Regions from separate parts of the Cytobacillus sp. BC1816 genome, predicted to be linked through region 2. Evidence: predicted binding sites of a transcription regulator. Region 2 holds the regulator's gene; the other holds the start of a gene.
The links. Region 2 encodes Rex, which represses fermentation and respiration genes when NADH is low (regulators of the CRP and FNR family bind a similar motif). Its sites were predicted from a motif close to TTGTGAAATATTTCACAA; they were not measured.

Region 1 (7,865 bases), 200 kb from region 2:
TGGGTAGCTATGTGCGGAAGGGATAAGTGCTGAAAGCATCTAAGCATGAAGCCCCCCTCGAGATGAGATTTCCCATAGCGTCAAGCTAGTAAGATCCCTGAAAGATGATCAGGTTGATAGGTCAGAGGTGGAAGCGTGGCGACATGTGGAGCTGACTGATACTAATCGATCGAGGACTTAACCAAAACGAAAAGCGGAGGCGACTGTTCAACTTCGAGAGACGTTGGAGAGCCGGCTATTCAAATCCTGGTTTTGGGATTTGGAGGGACGGATCGAAACGGCCGAGAAGTTAGGAGCCGAAGCTAGACAAGTCATTGGTGAATTCTCGGCATATGCTTCTTCATGCATTATCTAGTTTTGAGGGAACGAAGTTTCTTCAACCAAATAGTCCGGTGGCGATAGCGAGAAGGTCACACCCGTTCCCATACCGAACACGGAAGTTAAGCTTCTCAGCGCCGATGGTAGTTGGGGGCTGTCCCCCTGTGAGAGTAGGACGCTGCCGGGCACCCTAATTGGGTAATTTTATATGGCCCCTTGGTCAAGCGGTTAAGACACCGCCCTTTCACGGCGGTAACACGGGTTCGAATCCCGTAGGGGTCACCATTTTGGAGGATTAGCTCAGCTGGGAGAGCATCTGCCTTACAAGCAGAGGGTCGGCGGTTCGATCCCGTCATCCTCCACCATAACTTTTGAACGAGCGATTTGCTCTTCTAAAGGTATGAGCCATTAGCTCAGTCGGTAGAGCATCTGACTTTTAATCAGAGGGTCGAAGGTTCGAGTCCTTCATGGCTCACCATTTTAATTTCATATTGCGGGTGTGGCGGAATTGGCAGACGCACCAGACTTAGGATCTGGCGCCGCAAGGCGTGGGGGTTCGACTCCCTTCACCCGCACCATTTTAAGCGGAAGTAGTTCAGTGGTAGAACATCACCTTGCCAAGGTGGGGGTCGCGGGTTCGAATCCCGTCTTCCGCTCCATTATTTTGCGCCCGTAGCTCAATTGGATAGAGCGTTTGACTACGGATCAAAAGGTTAGGGGTTCGACTCCTCTCGGGCGCGCCATATTACGGGGAGTAGCTCAGCTTGGTAGAGCACTTGGTTTGGGACCAAGGGGTCGCAGGTTCGAATCCTGTCTTCCCGACCAGCGACACTTCTTTTATTACATGGGGCCTTAGCTCAGCTGGGAGAGCGCCTGCTTTGCACGCAGGAGGTCAGCGGTTCGATCCCGCTAGGCTCCACCATAAATATTTAGTCATAATGGCGGTGTAGCTCAGCTGGCTAGAGCGTACGGTTCATACCCGTGAGGTCGGGGGTTCGATCCCCTCCGCCGCTACCAATATGCTTATTTTTCGGAGGAATACCCAAGTCAGGCTGAAGGGATCGGTCTTGAAAACCGACAGGCGGGTCAAACCGCGCAGGGGTTCGAATCCCCTTTCCTCCTCCAGATTTTATTTAATAATACTATCGCGGGGTGGAGCACGCCCGAATAATCTTTCTGAAATCGGGGCGGTACTTCATTGAATAAGCTGCGAGATGAAATGCTAGATGTGAGCATGGAAAAATCACATAAATAATACTATCGCGGGGTGGAGCAGTCCGGTAGCTCGTCGGGCTCATAACCCGAAGGTCGCAGGTTCAAATCCTGCCCCCGCAATCTGGTCCGGTAGTTCAGTTGGTTAGAATGCCTGCCTGTCACGCAGGAGGTCGCGGGTTCGAGTCCCGTCCGGACCGCCATTTTTACAAAAAGTAAATAATATGTGGCTCAGTAGCTCAGTCGGTAGAGCAAAGGACTGAAAATCCTTGTGTCGGCGGTTCGATTCCGTCCTGAGCCACCATTTCCTTAGTCTTTTCAGACTTGGAGGGGTAGCGAAGTGGCTAAACGCGGCGGACTGTAAATCCGCTCCTTCGGGTTCGGCAGTTCGAATCTGCCCCCCTCCACCATTTATATAGGGGTATAGTTTAATGGTAAAACGAAGGTCTCCAAAACCTTTGATGTGGGTTCGATTCCTGCTACCCCTGCCAGTAGGATAGTGGCGGTTGTGGCGAAGTGGTTAACGCATCGGATTGTGGCTCCGACATTCGTGGGTTCGATTCCCATCAATCGCCCCATTATTCTTTTAGACAGCATTATTATTGGGCTATAGCCAAGCGGTAAGGCACCGGACTTTGACTCCGTCACTCGCAGGTTCGAATCCTGCTAGCCCAGCCATTTTTAAGGCAGCATAGCCAAGTGGTAAGGCAGAGGTCTGCAAAACCTCCATCCCCGGTTCAAATCCGGGTGTTGCCTCCAACTGATAATCATATGCGGGTGTAGTTTAGTGGTAAAACCTCAGCCTTCCAAGCTGATGATGAGGGTTCGATTCCCTTCACCCGCTCCAACATATGGGCCTATAGCTCAGCTGGTTAGAGCGCACGCCTGATAAGCGTGAGGTCGATGGTTCGAGTCCATTTAGGCCCACCATTATACATACCATTTTCAAACTAATTCCAATAGGGATTGGTTTTTTTGTTTATAGAAACTTTTCTTGAAATGGTTATGGGATACCTATTTAAAAGCTTCTGTTCCCAAATCTTTGTATCAATCAATATGTATAAAGCCTGTCTCTTAGAGAGACAGGTTTTTTTAAAATAAAGAAAAGTAGATGATGGAGTTTCGTTTAAATTTCTTCCTGTAAGTTAGGAAGTTTGAATGCAAGGGAACGAAAGAGGATTAATCATTCCTAAGACAACGGGAAAGGGGATATAAGTGACAAAAAGTCTAATTGTACCTAAAGAAGAAAAGCGAATATGAAGAAGCGAGATCTTAAGACTCCCCATTAGCATGGGGTTATTCGTGAGTAGATCTTTTGTGAACTATTTGTGAATCGTCATGCTTGCCAGTATAGAATTCAATGGAGGAAAACCTTGATATTACTGTGTTTTTGCTTATATCTCAGCATCTTTGCCTGCGAATATATGAAAAAAGTGTGATTCATTTCACTTTTATGAAAACCCTTCTCAACTATGATGTAGGTAACAAAGCTAAGGAGCTGATAGAAGGTGGAAACGCGAAAAGTGGTCCAGAGCAGTTCAAAGGAACATAACTCTCTAAGGGGTACGTTCTTTTCAGTTACAGTTGTGGGGCTTGGGATCTTTGTTACTTATTTAATTGTGTATGGCCTGTACATGACCAGATTATAGGGGGGATATAAAATGATGCATCGGTCGGAGAAGATATGGCTGATATTAAGCTTTGGAATGATTATTGGATTCATGCTGATTACGGGCTATCAGACATTCGCCCTGGAGATGGGGCCGCCAAGCTATGGAGAGCGAATTGATCCTCAAAAAGTGGATGAAACAGCGCCATTCGATAATCCCGGGATTAAAAAGGTAGGCGAGAAAGAGTATGAAGTAGTCATGACCCTTCAGGTATTCAGCTTTACCCCAAATGAAATTGAAGTTCCTGCAGGATCAACGGTTCATTTTACTATGACATCAAAAGATGTCGTGCATGGCTTTCAGGTTGCTGACACGAACTTAAATGCAATGGTTGTGCCTGGCTATGTACAAAAGATCACTCAGAAATTTGATAAGCCGGGTGAATATTTGGTTCTTTGCAATGAGTACTGCGGTGCAGGCCATCAGATGATGAGTACTACCATTACGGTGAAATAAAGGGGGGATAACAGTGGAAACAGTTATTAAGCAAACGGGAAAAACACAAGCTTTTAAGGATAAAGCAAATAAAGTTATGGGAATTAGCCTGGAGGATGCAAAAATAACGAAATCATATTTATCTGTTGCTTTTTTAGCCATCCTGCTGGGCGGAATACTTGGACTTTTGCAAGGACTGAACCGGGCTGGAATGCTGGAATTGCCGGCATGGCTGAACTATTATCAGGTTCTTACAGCTCACGGTCTGCTGCTGGTAGTCGTTCTTTCGGCTTTCTTCACAATTGGTTACTTCTATGCTGGATTATCGCATACTCTGGGAGGACTGCTTCCTAAGGTAAGAAAGATGGCCTGGATTGGCTTCTGGATGAAGATTTTCGGATTTGTCCTAGCTGTGATTCCGATTTTAATGAATGAAGCATCTGTTATGTATACTTTCTATCCGCCAATGGCTGCTTCACCCATTTTCTATATCGGCTTAGTCTTCATTGTATTGGGTGTATGGATGTGCGCCTTTGGTGCATTTATTAATGTGGCTAGCTGGCGAAAGAGGAATCCCGGCCAGCATATCCCTATTCTTTCTTTCTTTGCAACCGGTGTATTTGTTCTCTTATTTTTTGGAAGCATACCTGTAGCCATTGAGGTTTTTACCATTATCCCTTGGGCTTTTGGATGGGTGGAGACAATAAATGTCATGGTTGCACGCACGCTGTTCTGGGCGTTCGGCCATACGCTGGTAAACATCTGGTATTTAACGGCGGTCTCTGCCTGGTATGTTATAGTACCGAAGATTATTGGCGGCCGAAGATGGAATGACCTTTTAACAAGGATTGTGGTTATTGCACTAGTAATTATGAATATTACCGGCGGCTTCCATCATCAGATTATTGATCCTGGTATTTCTGAACCTGTGAAATACATGCATGTGTTTATGAGTTTGGCAATTGGTTTCCCTTCATTAATGACTGCTTATGCTATGTTTGCCGTATTTGAGCGTACAGCGAGAAAGAAAGGCGGAAGAGGTCTTATCGGCTGGTATAAGAAACTTCCTTGGGGAGATGTTCGATTCCTCGCACCATTTATCGCGATGGCTGCTTTTATTCCTGCCGGAGCGGGAGGAATAGTACAAAGCACAAACCAATTGAACCAGGTAGTTCATAACACAATGTGGATTGTCGGTCATTTCCACTTAACACTTGGCATGTCTGTCGTCATGACGTTCTTCGGTATCAGCTACTGGCTTATTCCTTATGTATCAAAAAGAATGCTGACACCGCAGATCAATAAACTTGGGGTTATACAAACGATCATATGGACGCTCGGTATGATCATCATGTCCGGTGCGATGCACTGGGTGGGTCTGCTGGGTTCTCCAAGAAGAACTTCCTATTCAACATACTTTGACAATGCAACTGCTTTAAGCTGGGATCCTTATCTGTTCTTCCTGGCTATCGGTGGTACCCTTCTGATGATCGGTGTACTTATGCAGGTATATGCTGTATTCTACCTCATGTTCTTTGCGCCAAAAGGAAACACAGAATTCCCTGTTGCGGATGTAGAAGAGGATGAAGCGCCAACACCTAGATGGACAGAGCGCTGGGGGTTATGGATTGTGTGTATGATTGTCCTTGTCGGCATGGCTTATGTCATTCCATTGGTCGATTTTATTGTCAATGCTCCTCCAGGTTCACCTCCTTATAAAACCTGGTAAGGAAAGAGAGATAGCTCGGGTGCTGGGCTGTCTCTTTCTTTTAAAAGGAAGTGATGAATCATGTTTCCAAAAAATAAAACGGCACTTTCAAGCTTGGTTGTACTGGTGTTTGGCGTGATCCTTTTTTACATTGGCACAGATGGCTTTCAGGCTTTTACTGCTGAAACAGCCAGGGTTAATCAGTTAATGGATGAAAAGCCCAAGTTCCCGGATGTAACGCTTGAAGATAATAACGGGAAGACCTATTCTTTCACAGAATTTGAAGGGAAGTATGTGTTTATTACCTTTTTATATACTTCATGCGGTACTGTTTGTCCTGAACTGGAGGTTAATATGTCTGAAGTATATAAACGGATTCCAGAAAAGTATATTGGCCAAGATATTCAATTCCTGAGCATTAGTTTTGATCCAAAGCGGGATACTCCCAAAACATTGGAAACTTACCGCAAGGCTTTTGGCAGTGACGGAGAAACGTGGAGAATGGCGAGGATACCGAAACAGATGGAGCTTGAATCTCTGCTTGATCGATTTGGCGTCATTGTCATTCCAGATGAATACGGCAATTTTGCCCATAACTCTGCCTTTTATCTGGTGAATCCAAAAGGACAGTTAGTTGAAGTCATGGATTACACCTTAATTGAAGAAGCGGCTGAACGGATAACGGAGATTCTGGAGAGCGGAGGGGAAGAATGATGAAGTCATCAGTTTACGGATTACTCCTGCTGCTTGTATTGATGCTTCCGCCTGCAGCTGATTTTCTGGAGTCCATCATGATTACCCATATGCATATGCAAATGCCTTTACTGGTGATCTCTGGTATATTCATGGCAAAGTTCTTTCAGAATCGCTTCACGGAATTTTTCTCAAAATGGAATGAAAACGGAGTGCCGGGTATATTGCTGTTTTCAATCATTCTGGTGTATTGGTCTCTGCCAAGGACAATGGATGAAGCATTGACGCTTACGAGTGTGGAAGTCTTTAAATTTATCTCACTTCCATTTTTGGGCGGTGTGCCATTGCGGGACAGCTGGCCAAAGCTAAGTTCATTTTGGAAGCATGCTCTCATTATTTTCTTTACTATCTTATTTTTAGCTCTAGGATGGCTATACATCTGGTCCCCTGTACAGCTTTGCAATAACTATTTGGTCATCGAGCAGATTACGCTGGGTTGGGGTTTTATTTCAACTGCGTTTGCAATGGTTATTTACTTGATTTATAGCTATTTTATGGATTTTTCTAAATATGAGTAAAAGAATGACTGCTGCCTTCTTGGGAGCAGTTTTTACATTTATCAGCTGGTTTATCTGCTTCAATAAAAGAATAATGGCAGAAAATCATAAATATATATGAGAAGGAGTGAGTAATTGGGGAGGGGAAAACATGGCGAATCCAATAGTCGTTAGATCGCTGGATGAAATTAAATTTTGGTCCAGGATTATGAAAGAACATGCACTATTTTTAAGTTTAGGGTTTACCTATGAACAGAAACAATTAATTGCCGAAGCACAGCAATTTATCGCTTTATTTGAAAGAATCGAGGAAAAGCTGGCCAGATTTACAATCAACTCAGAACTTAGCCAGGTTCAGGCATTTAATAATGAGGTTTATCAAGCAGCTGCTGCCATCTGGAGCTATAAGAGGAAAGTGCTGGGGCTGACATTAAGATGCGAAATCCGTTCAAATAATTTTCCTTTATTGATTGACCATATCAGCAGAGAAGCTGCATACTTTGCAAATCGATTAAAAGACCTCAACTCAGGGATACTCGCACCAAAACCGGAAGCTATTATAGAAGAAAATGTCTTCTTTTTAAGGATCATGGCTGACCATGCTAAGTTTATTGGCCATTTACTGGATCCTTCGGAAAGAAAGCTGGTAGAACAGGCAAGAGAGTTTAGCCATGATTTCGATCAATTGGTCTTTCAAGCTGTTGATCTTGACTCTATGCAGCCTGAATCAGAAACGAAACCAATACTTAGCCATTTTTTAAATGAGAATAAAGTATCAGTTGCTTCATTAAGGGATTTCAAGAAAACAGCCAGAGAATTAATAGAGGCCTGTCGGATCAAAAGCAATATTCATCCTCTTCTGGCTGATCATACGTTTAGAGAAGCTGAGAGATTTTTGGAAATTATTGATTTGTTTGAGACGAGTCTTAAGAAGGCTTAGATTTGCTTGGAAGATGGGCTGTTTCTTTCAGGCTGTACAAATTCTGTTTCTTCTATATGTACATTAAGATGATTCAAATCAAGCCAGCCTATTATGGGGCTGGCTTGAATTTTCACTAGTGCAACTTAATTGCATTTTGCTTATTTATTTAATAAAAGACAAAAAGATTGCTCTAGACCCACCCGAATTCCGCTTGGTAATATAATCAAGGGTAAATTAGGAGGCTGGGGCATGGAAGAGGAAAAGTATTATAACCTTAAGTTAGGCGAACGTGCTGCTTTTATTAGTATTGCAGCTTATATATGTCTTTCTGTACTAAAATTAACAATTGG
Region 2 (7,865 bases):
TCGTCTTGTGCTTGTCGGGGGAGGACAAGGCGCTTCCGCTTTTCTTTTCATTTATAGATTAGACTATAAAAGGTGATGAATCATATGAGTCAGTTTGAGTTTATCTCTAAGAAGCCAGAGGATACGATGGCGTTTTCGGAAAGGCTGGGCAGCCTGCTTCAGCCGGGGGATGTCCTTGCTCTAGAAGGAGATTTGGGAGCAGGAAAAACGACATTCACCAAGGGGCTGGCAAAAGGACTTAATATTACCCGTAATGTAAATAGCCCCACTTTTACGATTATAAAAGAATACCAAGGAAGGTTGCCCCTTTATCATATGGATGTATATAGAGTTGAAGATTCCTTTGAGGATTTGGGGTTTGATGAATATTTTGAAGGCAATGGGGTCACAGTTGTAGAATGGGCTCATCTAGTTAAAGAACAGCTGCCCGAAGAGCTGTTGACGATTTATTTATATCTTGATGATAATGATTCAAGAAAGCTTGTCCTGGATCCCCAGGGAAAAAGATATGAGGAATTGTGTAAGGAGATAATATTATGAAGGTTTTAGCCATTGATACATCCAATTATCCTTTGGGAGTAGCTCTTTTGGATGGTGATCAGGTTATAGGCGAGTATATTACCAATGTAAAAAAGAATCACTCTGTTCGTGTTATGCCGGCAATTGATATATTAATGAAAGATTGTGGTGTTACGCCGGCTGAGTTAGACAAAATTGTTGTTGCGAAAGGACCTGGATCCTATACAGGTGTCCGTATTGGGGTAACAATTGCAAAAACTCTGGCCTGGACTTTAAAGAAGCCGCTGGTTGGGGTATCCAGCCTGGAAATTTATGCGGCTTCGGCTGGCAGATACTTTAATGGCGTCATATCTCCTCTATTTGATGCACGGAGAGGACAAATATATACTGGCCTGTATCAATATAAGGAAGGGCAGTTAGCATCTCTTATGAAAGACCAGCTCCTTCTTGCAAAAGATTGGGCAGCAATGCTTTCTGAGCAGCAAGAGAAGGTCCTTTTTATTGGGAATGATTTGCCTTTACATAAAGAGGTATTTGCAGAATCCCTTAGAGACCGGGCTGTGTACGCTTCGCCTGCAGAACATAATCCAAGGCCGGCAGAACTCGCCTTGTTAGGCAGAGACAGAGAGCCTGAGGAAGTTCACTCTTTTGTTCCTAATTATATTAGGATTGCTGAAGCTGAAGCTAATTGGATAAAAGCAAACCAAGAAAAAAAGCTATAGTGATGAGGAAGCGAACGTATGAATAAATCCTTAACTTTCCGTTTTATGAATGAAGAGGATATTGATGATGTTTTGGAAATAGAACATATGTCCTTTGCAACACCCTGGAGCAGGGAGGCCTTTTTTAACGAATTAACACAAAATCAGTTTGCTTTGTATGTTGTATTAGAAGAAGAAAATAAAGTAATAGGCTACTGTGGAGCATGGATAGTCGTGGACGAAGCTCATATCACAAATGTTGCACTGCTCCCTGAATATCGCGGGAGAAAACTTGGAGAAGCTCTTATGCGAAAGTTAATGGAGATTGCATCTGAAATGGGGGCCATCACGATGACTCTGGAAGTAAGAGTATCTAACTTCACAGCTCAGTCCTTGTACCGAAAGCTTGGTTTTCAAAATGGAGCCATAAGGAAAAACTACTATACTGATAATCAAGAAGATGCTTTAGTAATGTGGGTGAATTTATAATGAAAAAAGATCAATGGATCATGGGAATTGAAACAAGCTGTGATGAAACGGCTGTTGCCATCATTAAGAATGGCCGTGAAATCTCAGCCAATATAGTTGCATCCCAAATAGAAAGCCATAAACGTTTTGGGGGAGTAGTCCCGGAAATAGCTTCCCGCCATCATGTTGAACAGATAACTATAGTGTTGGAAGAAGCATTATATAAGGCTGGCATCACATACTCAGATCTTTCAGCAATTGCTGTGACTGAAGGACCTGGCCTTGTAGGAGCGCTGCTGATCGGGGTTAATGCCGCTAAAGCTATTGCTTTTGCTCATGGTATCCCCCTTGTAGGCGTCCATCATATTGCTGGACATATTTATGCCAATCGATTGGTTGAAGAAATGGAATTTCCATTACTGTCCCTGGTAGTCTCCGGCGGTCATACAGAGCTGGTCTATATGAAGGAGCATGGCCATTTCGAAGTGATTGGTGAGACAAGGGATGATGCTGCAGGAGAGGCCTATGATAAAGTTGCCCGGACATTAAATCTGCCATATCCTGGCGGTCCTCACATCGACAGACTCGCTCATGAAGGGAACCCAACGATTCAGCTTCCGAGAGCGTGGCTGGAAGAAGGTTCATACGATTTTAGCTTCAGCGGCTTAAAGTCTGCCGTTATCAACACTGTTCATAATGCTGAGCAGCGTGGTGAGACCATTGTGCCGGAAGATCTGGCCGCAAGCTTCCAGGAAAGTGTCATTGATGTATTAGTAACGAAAACAGAAAGAGCCGTTGAAGAATATCAGGTGAAGCAGCTGCTGCTCGCAGGCGGGGTTGCGGCGAATAAAGGACTTCGAGCTTCTTTGGAGAAGAGGTTTGGGGACAAAGCGGATATAAAGCTTATTATTCCACCATTAACTTTATGCACAGATAATGCAGCAATGATTGCTGCAGCAGGAAGTGTGCTGTTTAAAAAAGGACAATTCGCCGGTCTTGATTTAAATGCCAATCCTGGTTTGGACATCACTATCCACAATGATAAATAAATTAGGAAAAAGTCCCCGACCGCATAGGGGGCTTTTTTTGTGGATAATATCATTTATTTCAGAATTTTATGTTGATAATGTGGATAAAAACAGTTTAAGTTGTGGATAATGTGGAAAAGTCTGTGGAGAGTATATATAACTGTGTTTTTCTTGTGATTATCTCTGTGGATAATAAAAAAGACTGGCAGTGACTATTCTACCAGTCTAAAAGTTATGAATTTTCCTTTATTAGTCATCAGCTAAAAGTGTCCATTCTTCCATCAATTCTTCCAGCTTTGCTTTTGCTTCATCAGTTTCATTAGTGATGCCCATCACTTTTTCATGGTCTTGATAAATATTCGGATCACAGAGAAGCTGATCATTCATATCGATTACTTTCTCCAATGCTTCTATTTGCTCTTCAATTTCTTCCATTCTTCTTTTACGCTGGCGTTCGAGCTTTTTGGCTTCTTTATCCTGCTGATAATTATTTTTCTCCTGCTTAACAGGCTGTGATGCGGTGGATTTGTCTTGCTCATTAAGTGCAAGGAGTTCCTCTTGTTCCTGCTTTTTTTCCACATAATAATCATAATCGCCGAGATACTCTGTTGCCCCAATGCCGGAAAGTTCAACTACCTTTGTTGTGATTCTGTTGATAAAATATCTGTCATGAGATACAAAGAGAATCGTTCCAGGATAATCGATCAATGCATTTTCAAGAATTTCTTTGCTATCCAGGTCCAAATGGTTTGTAGGCTCGTCGAGGATTAAGAAATTGGATTTCTGCATCATAAGCTTCGCAAGTGCAAGACGTGCCTTTTCACCGCCACTCAGTGTTGAAACAGTTTTAAGAACATCGTCACCAGAGAAAAGAAAGTTCCCAAGTATCGTCCGGATTTCCTTTTCCGGTTTTAGCGGGTATTCATCCCATAATTCGTTTAGGACTCTTTTGTTGCTGGTGAGTTCCGCCTGTTCCTGGTCATAGTAGCCAATTGTCACATTGGAACCGTACTGAATCTCCCCGGAAAAAGAAGAGATTTTTTTGATGATGGTTTTGAGCAAAGTGGATTTGCCAATTCCATTTGGCCCTACAAGTGCTATGCTGTCGCCTCTTGCCAGTCGCAGTGAAATATTCTCGCTGACTATCTCTTCATAGCCTATAGCAAGAGAATGAATATTTAAAACCTCATTGCCCGATTGCCGTTCAATGTTAAAGCCAAAAGAAGCTGATTTCTCGTCTCCCAGCGGCCTGTCCATCACGTCCATTCTGGCCAGCTGCTTTCTGCGGCTTTGTGCCCTTTTGGTTGTGGAAGCACGTGCAAGGTTTCTCTGGATAAAATCCTGCAGTTTAGCGATCTCTTCCTGCTGTTTCTCGAATTGCTTCATTTCTCTTTCGAAGTTAGCCGCTTTTTGATCCAGATATGAACTGTAGTTTCCCGGATACTTTCTTATTTGGTTGCGGGAAATCTCGTAAACCTGAGAAACGACCTTATCAAGGAAATATCGGTCATGGGATACGATTAGAATGGCGCCATTGTATCCCTGCAGGTATTGTTCAAGCCATGATAATGTTTCAATATCCAGGTGGTTGGTAGGCTCGTCCAGTATTAAGATATCAGGCTTTGTCAGCAGAAGTTTACCAAGGGCCATTCTAGTACGCTGGCCGCCGCTCAATGATGAAATTTTAGTGTCATAGCCCAATGAACTGAAGTTGAGTCCATGGAGAATGGAACGGATATCTGCCTCATATTGATAGCCGCCATTTTCTTTGAAATCAACCTGAAGCTTGTCGTATTCTTTTAAGATGCGTTCATAGGCATCAGAATTATTTAGGACATCAGGGTCCGCCATTTGTCCTTCAAGGCTGCGAAGCTGTTTTTCCTGCTGCTGCAGATGACTAAAAACAGTCAGCATTTCATCCCAAATGGATAACTCTGATTCCAGTCCGGTATTTTGTGCAAGATAGCCAATTGTTACTTCCTTTGGCTTTATAATCTCACCGGAGTCATATGTCATTTGTCCGGCAATGATTTTTAAAAGGGTGGATTTTCCTGCACCATTGCGCCCTACTAGAGCAATCCTGTCCCTGGTTTGTACTTCAAGCTTTATATTGGTTAAAATGGGATCAGCGCCAAAATTTTTTGCCAGCTGATTGACTTGTAATAGTATCATGTTCTTTCACCTCGGGTATAGAGTAAGTGTAACTCATTCATATATGTTCGGCAATAAAGGAGACAGGACTATAAGCCCTTCTGAAGGGCATTAAATCAAGACAAAAGGCAAATAAATATGTGAAGAACAATACAAAGCACATACAAAGTAACAGAAAAATAGTGTATGATTTTGAAGAGAGGTGTTTTGAATGGCGGATTTTACTCATTTTAATCAAGAGGGCAGGGCAAAAATGGTGGATGTCAGCGATAAACCTGAGACGGCAAGGACAGCCATTGCTCAATCAAGTATTACTCTTAATCAGGAGATATATGAGAAAATAACATCCAACTCCATGAAAAAAGGGGATGTACTCGCTGTTGCACAGACTGCAGGCATTATGGCGAGCAAGAAAACATGGGACATTATTCCGATGTGCCATCCGCTGCCGCTTAAGGGCGTGGACATTTCATTTTCATGGAAGGCGGAAGAGGAAGAGTATGTCCTGATCATTACTGCTTCTGTAAAAACGAAGGGAAATACGGGTGTGGAAATGGAAGCGTTAACAGCCGCTTCTGTCTGTGCGTTGACCGTATATGACATGTGCAAGGCTGTCGATAAAGGAATGGTGATTGGGCCAACCTTTTTAATAGAGAAAACAGGCGGGAAAAACGGAGATTTTAAAAGAAATTAATTCATCATAAGAAATGGGGATGGACGAATGGCCAATGAACCAATTAAGATACCGCAGGCAACAGCTAAACGGCTGCCTTTATACTACCGCTTTCTAAAAAACCTTCACTCATCAGGCAAACAAAGAGTCTCTTCAGCAGAATTGAGTGAGGCGGTAAAGGTAGATTCTGCTACAATCCGCCGCGACTTTTCGTACTTTGGTGCGTTAGGGAAAAAAGGATATGGATATAATGTGAATTACCTGCTGAGCTTCTTTCGGAAGACTCTTGACCAGGATGAACTGACTAAAGTAGCTTTGGTCGGGGTAGGGAATTTAGGAACAGCCTTTCTTAACTATAATTTTCTTAAAAATAATAATACCAAAATAGAAGTAGCCTTTGATGTTGATGAGAGTAAGGTTGGCACGAGTATCGGTGATGTGCCGGTTCATCATATGGATGACCTTGAAGAAGTTATTATAAATAATAATATTCAGGTGGCGATTTTAACAGTGCCGGCACCGCCTGCCCAGGCTATTACCGATCGGATGGTGAATGCGAAAATAAAAGGAATCCTTAATTTTACACCTGCGAGGCTTACTGTGCCAGCCTCGATTCGGATTCACCATATCGATCTGGCAGTAGAATTGCAGTCACTGGTTTATTTTCTGAAAAACTATCCCGAACAACTGTAAAAAATGAGCCTTTTGCGGGCTCATTTTTTCACTTTATTTTTCATTTTAAAATGCATGCCAACCATCCGCAGACCGGTGCCTAAATCGAATGTGGCAATTATGATCAGAAAATAAGTAAAGAATCCCCAGGTTTCTTCACGCTGAATATTCTGTATGGCTATAAAAGTGAAAAGGCATCCGAGAAGGATGTAAATAAAGCCTGAAAACAAAGGTGTGCTTCTCATCAAAATCCCCCAATAAGTTTAAAACTCTGCACAGCATTTCACTATGCTAGAAAAAGCTGATAAAGCTCTGCATTTTTTCCATTTCTTCTAACCATTTTTGCATATTATCCTGATTCAGCTGGATAACCGCAACAAAGGTGTTCATCGCCACATGGGCAAAAATCGGGACAATAATCCGCTTCGTCTTGACATATAAGAAAGCAAATGTGAACCCCATTGCCGAGTACAGCAGTACATGTTCAGGCTCAAAATGGGCAAGTGCAAAGATGACTGAGCTGATCAGGGCCGATAGGAAGAAGTTGAAGCGCTTATGGAGTGAACCGAAAATAATTTTTCTAAAGACAATCTCCTCAAGTATTGGCCCGATAACCGAGCTGATTAAAATTACGATTGGCGATGCTTCAATAATCCGGATAATCTGCTGTGTATTCTCAGACCCCATTTCAATGCCAATCATATTTTCAATGCTGGCAGCAGTAGCTTGAGCGATCAGGGCCAAAAATATACCCCCAATTGCCCAGCCCGCTGAGTTTGCTGCGGAAGATGCATCCCTATCCAGGCCTCTTTTCATCTCTTTTCTTAATAATAGAAGCGTAATGATCAGTGTAACCGTAAAACTGATGACAAGCCAGTAGGCTACAGCCATGATCTGCATGTTTTCGGGATTCTGTCCGAGGGCATCTGCAATAAATAACACAAGCGGAACGCCAAACAAACTGGACAGCTGCATGGCAATATAAGCTATTAATATAAACCAATATTCCTTCTTCAAAATGTTATACTCCTTAATCTGAGTGTTGGAAAACAAGTCCTAAAGCCATTGTACTCTTAATAAGGAGCGGGTTTCAAATATCAGTATCAAAGCAGGAGAATACCATGGTTAAAGAGAAGAGTTCCAAAGCATACTTAAGAGGTTGTCTGTGTCGAAAAATAGCGTGTATGGGCGAATGAAATTTTTTCTAAAAAATTTAAGCTTCACCCTTGCAAATAGAAATGAGATTCATTAATATAATAATTGTGTTAGCACTCATACAGAGAGAGTGCTAATAAATAAAAATATTTACATATTATTTGAGGAGGTTGTTTCACTTGTTAAAGCCACTAGGTGATCGAATCATTATCGAGCTTGTTGAAACTGAAGAAAAAACTGCAAGCGGCATCGTACTGCCGGACACTGCTAAAGAGAAGCCTCAAGAAGGTAAAGTTGTAGCTGTGGGAACTGGCCGCGTTCTTGAAAATGGTGAGCGTGTTGCCCTTGAAGTTGCTGACGGCGACCGTATCATCTTCTCAAAATATGCCGGTACTGAAGTAAAGTACGAAGGCAAAGAATATTTAATTTTACGCGAAAATGACATTCTTGCTGTAATTGGCTAATCGCCGATCAGACGAAGATTATTAAAAGATAAAG

Region 1: a site for Rex is predicted at 2,964-2,981, ahead of ACR42H_RS02580 (cytochrome c oxidase subunit 2A). Genes of this name have one in related genera too.

Annotation. Positions count from the first base shown of each region.
Region 1 is NZ_CP195611.1:480,240-488,104, forward strand. Features, by position in the region: rRNA gene ACR42H_RS02470 (23S ribosomal RNA) at 1-185, shown strand, start outside; rRNA gene rrf (5S ribosomal RNA) at 389-505, shown strand; tRNA gene ACR42H_RS02480 (tRNA-Glu) at 529-603, shown strand; tRNA gene ACR42H_RS02485 (tRNA-Val) at 608-683, shown strand; tRNA gene ACR42H_RS02490 (tRNA-Lys) at 721-796, shown strand; tRNA gene ACR42H_RS02495 (tRNA-Leu) at 812-896, shown strand; tRNA gene ACR42H_RS02500 (tRNA-Gly) at 903-977, shown strand; tRNA gene ACR42H_RS02505 (tRNA-Arg) at 985-1,061, shown strand; tRNA gene ACR42H_RS02510 (tRNA-Pro) at 1,067-1,143, shown strand; tRNA gene ACR42H_RS02515 (tRNA-Ala) at 1,165-1,240, shown strand; tRNA gene ACR42H_RS02520 (tRNA-Met) at 1,259-1,335, shown strand; tRNA gene ACR42H_RS02525 (tRNA-Ser) at 1,351-1,443, shown strand; tRNA gene ACR42H_RS02530 (tRNA-Met) at 1,580-1,653, shown strand; tRNA gene ACR42H_RS02535 (tRNA-Asp) at 1,657-1,733, shown strand; tRNA gene ACR42H_RS02540 (tRNA-Phe) at 1,759-1,834, shown strand; tRNA gene ACR42H_RS02545 (tRNA-Tyr) at 1,857-1,940, shown strand; tRNA gene ACR42H_RS02550 (tRNA-Trp) at 1,948-2,021, shown strand; tRNA gene ACR42H_RS02555 (tRNA-His) at 2,033-2,108, shown strand; tRNA gene ACR42H_RS02560 (tRNA-Gln) at 2,134-2,208, shown strand; tRNA gene ACR42H_RS02565 (tRNA-Cys) at 2,216-2,289, shown strand; tRNA gene ACR42H_RS02570 (tRNA-Gly) at 2,304-2,377, shown strand; tRNA gene ACR42H_RS02575 (tRNA-Ile) at 2,384-2,460, shown strand; gene ACR42H_RS02580 (cytochrome c oxidase subunit 2A) at 3,039-3,179, shown strand; gene ACR42H_RS02585 (cytochrome c oxidase subunit II) at 3,192-3,656, shown strand; gene ACR42H_RS02590 (cbb3-type cytochrome c oxidase subunit I) at 3,670-5,364, shown strand; gene ACR42H_RS02595 (SCO family protein) at 5,425-6,057, shown strand; gene ACR42H_RS02600 (hypothetical protein) at 6,054-6,614, shown strand; gene ACR42H_RS02605 (DUF2935 domain-containing protein) at 6,745-7,533, shown strand; gene ACR42H_RS02610 (cation diffusion facilitator family transporter) at 7,765-7,865, shown strand, end outside.
Region 2 is NZ_CP195611.1:275,613-283,477, forward strand. Features, by position in the region: gene tsaE (tRNA (adenosine(37)-N6)-threonylcarbamoyltransferase complex ATPase subunit type 1 TsaE) at 85-540, shown strand; gene tsaB (tRNA (adenosine(37)-N6)-threonylcarbamoyltransferase complex dimerization subunit type 1 TsaB) at 537-1,241, shown strand; gene rimI (ribosomal protein S18-alanine N-acetyltransferase) at 1,260-1,709, shown strand; gene tsaD (tRNA (adenosine(37)-N6)-threonylcarbamoyltransferase complex transferase subunit TsaD) at 1,709-2,737, shown strand; gene ACR42H_RS01565 (ABC-F family ATP-binding cassette domain-containing protein) at 2,966-4,888, opposite strand; gene moaC (cyclic pyranopterin monophosphate synthase MoaC) at 5,079-5,561, shown strand; gene ACR42H_RS01575 (redox-sensing transcriptional repressor Rex) at 5,589-6,233, shown strand; gene ACR42H_RS01580 (YdiK family protein) at 6,254-6,457, opposite strand; gene ACR42H_RS01585 (CPBP family intramembrane glutamic endopeptidase) at 6,504-7,229, opposite strand; gene groES (co-chaperone GroES) at 7,547-7,831, shown strand.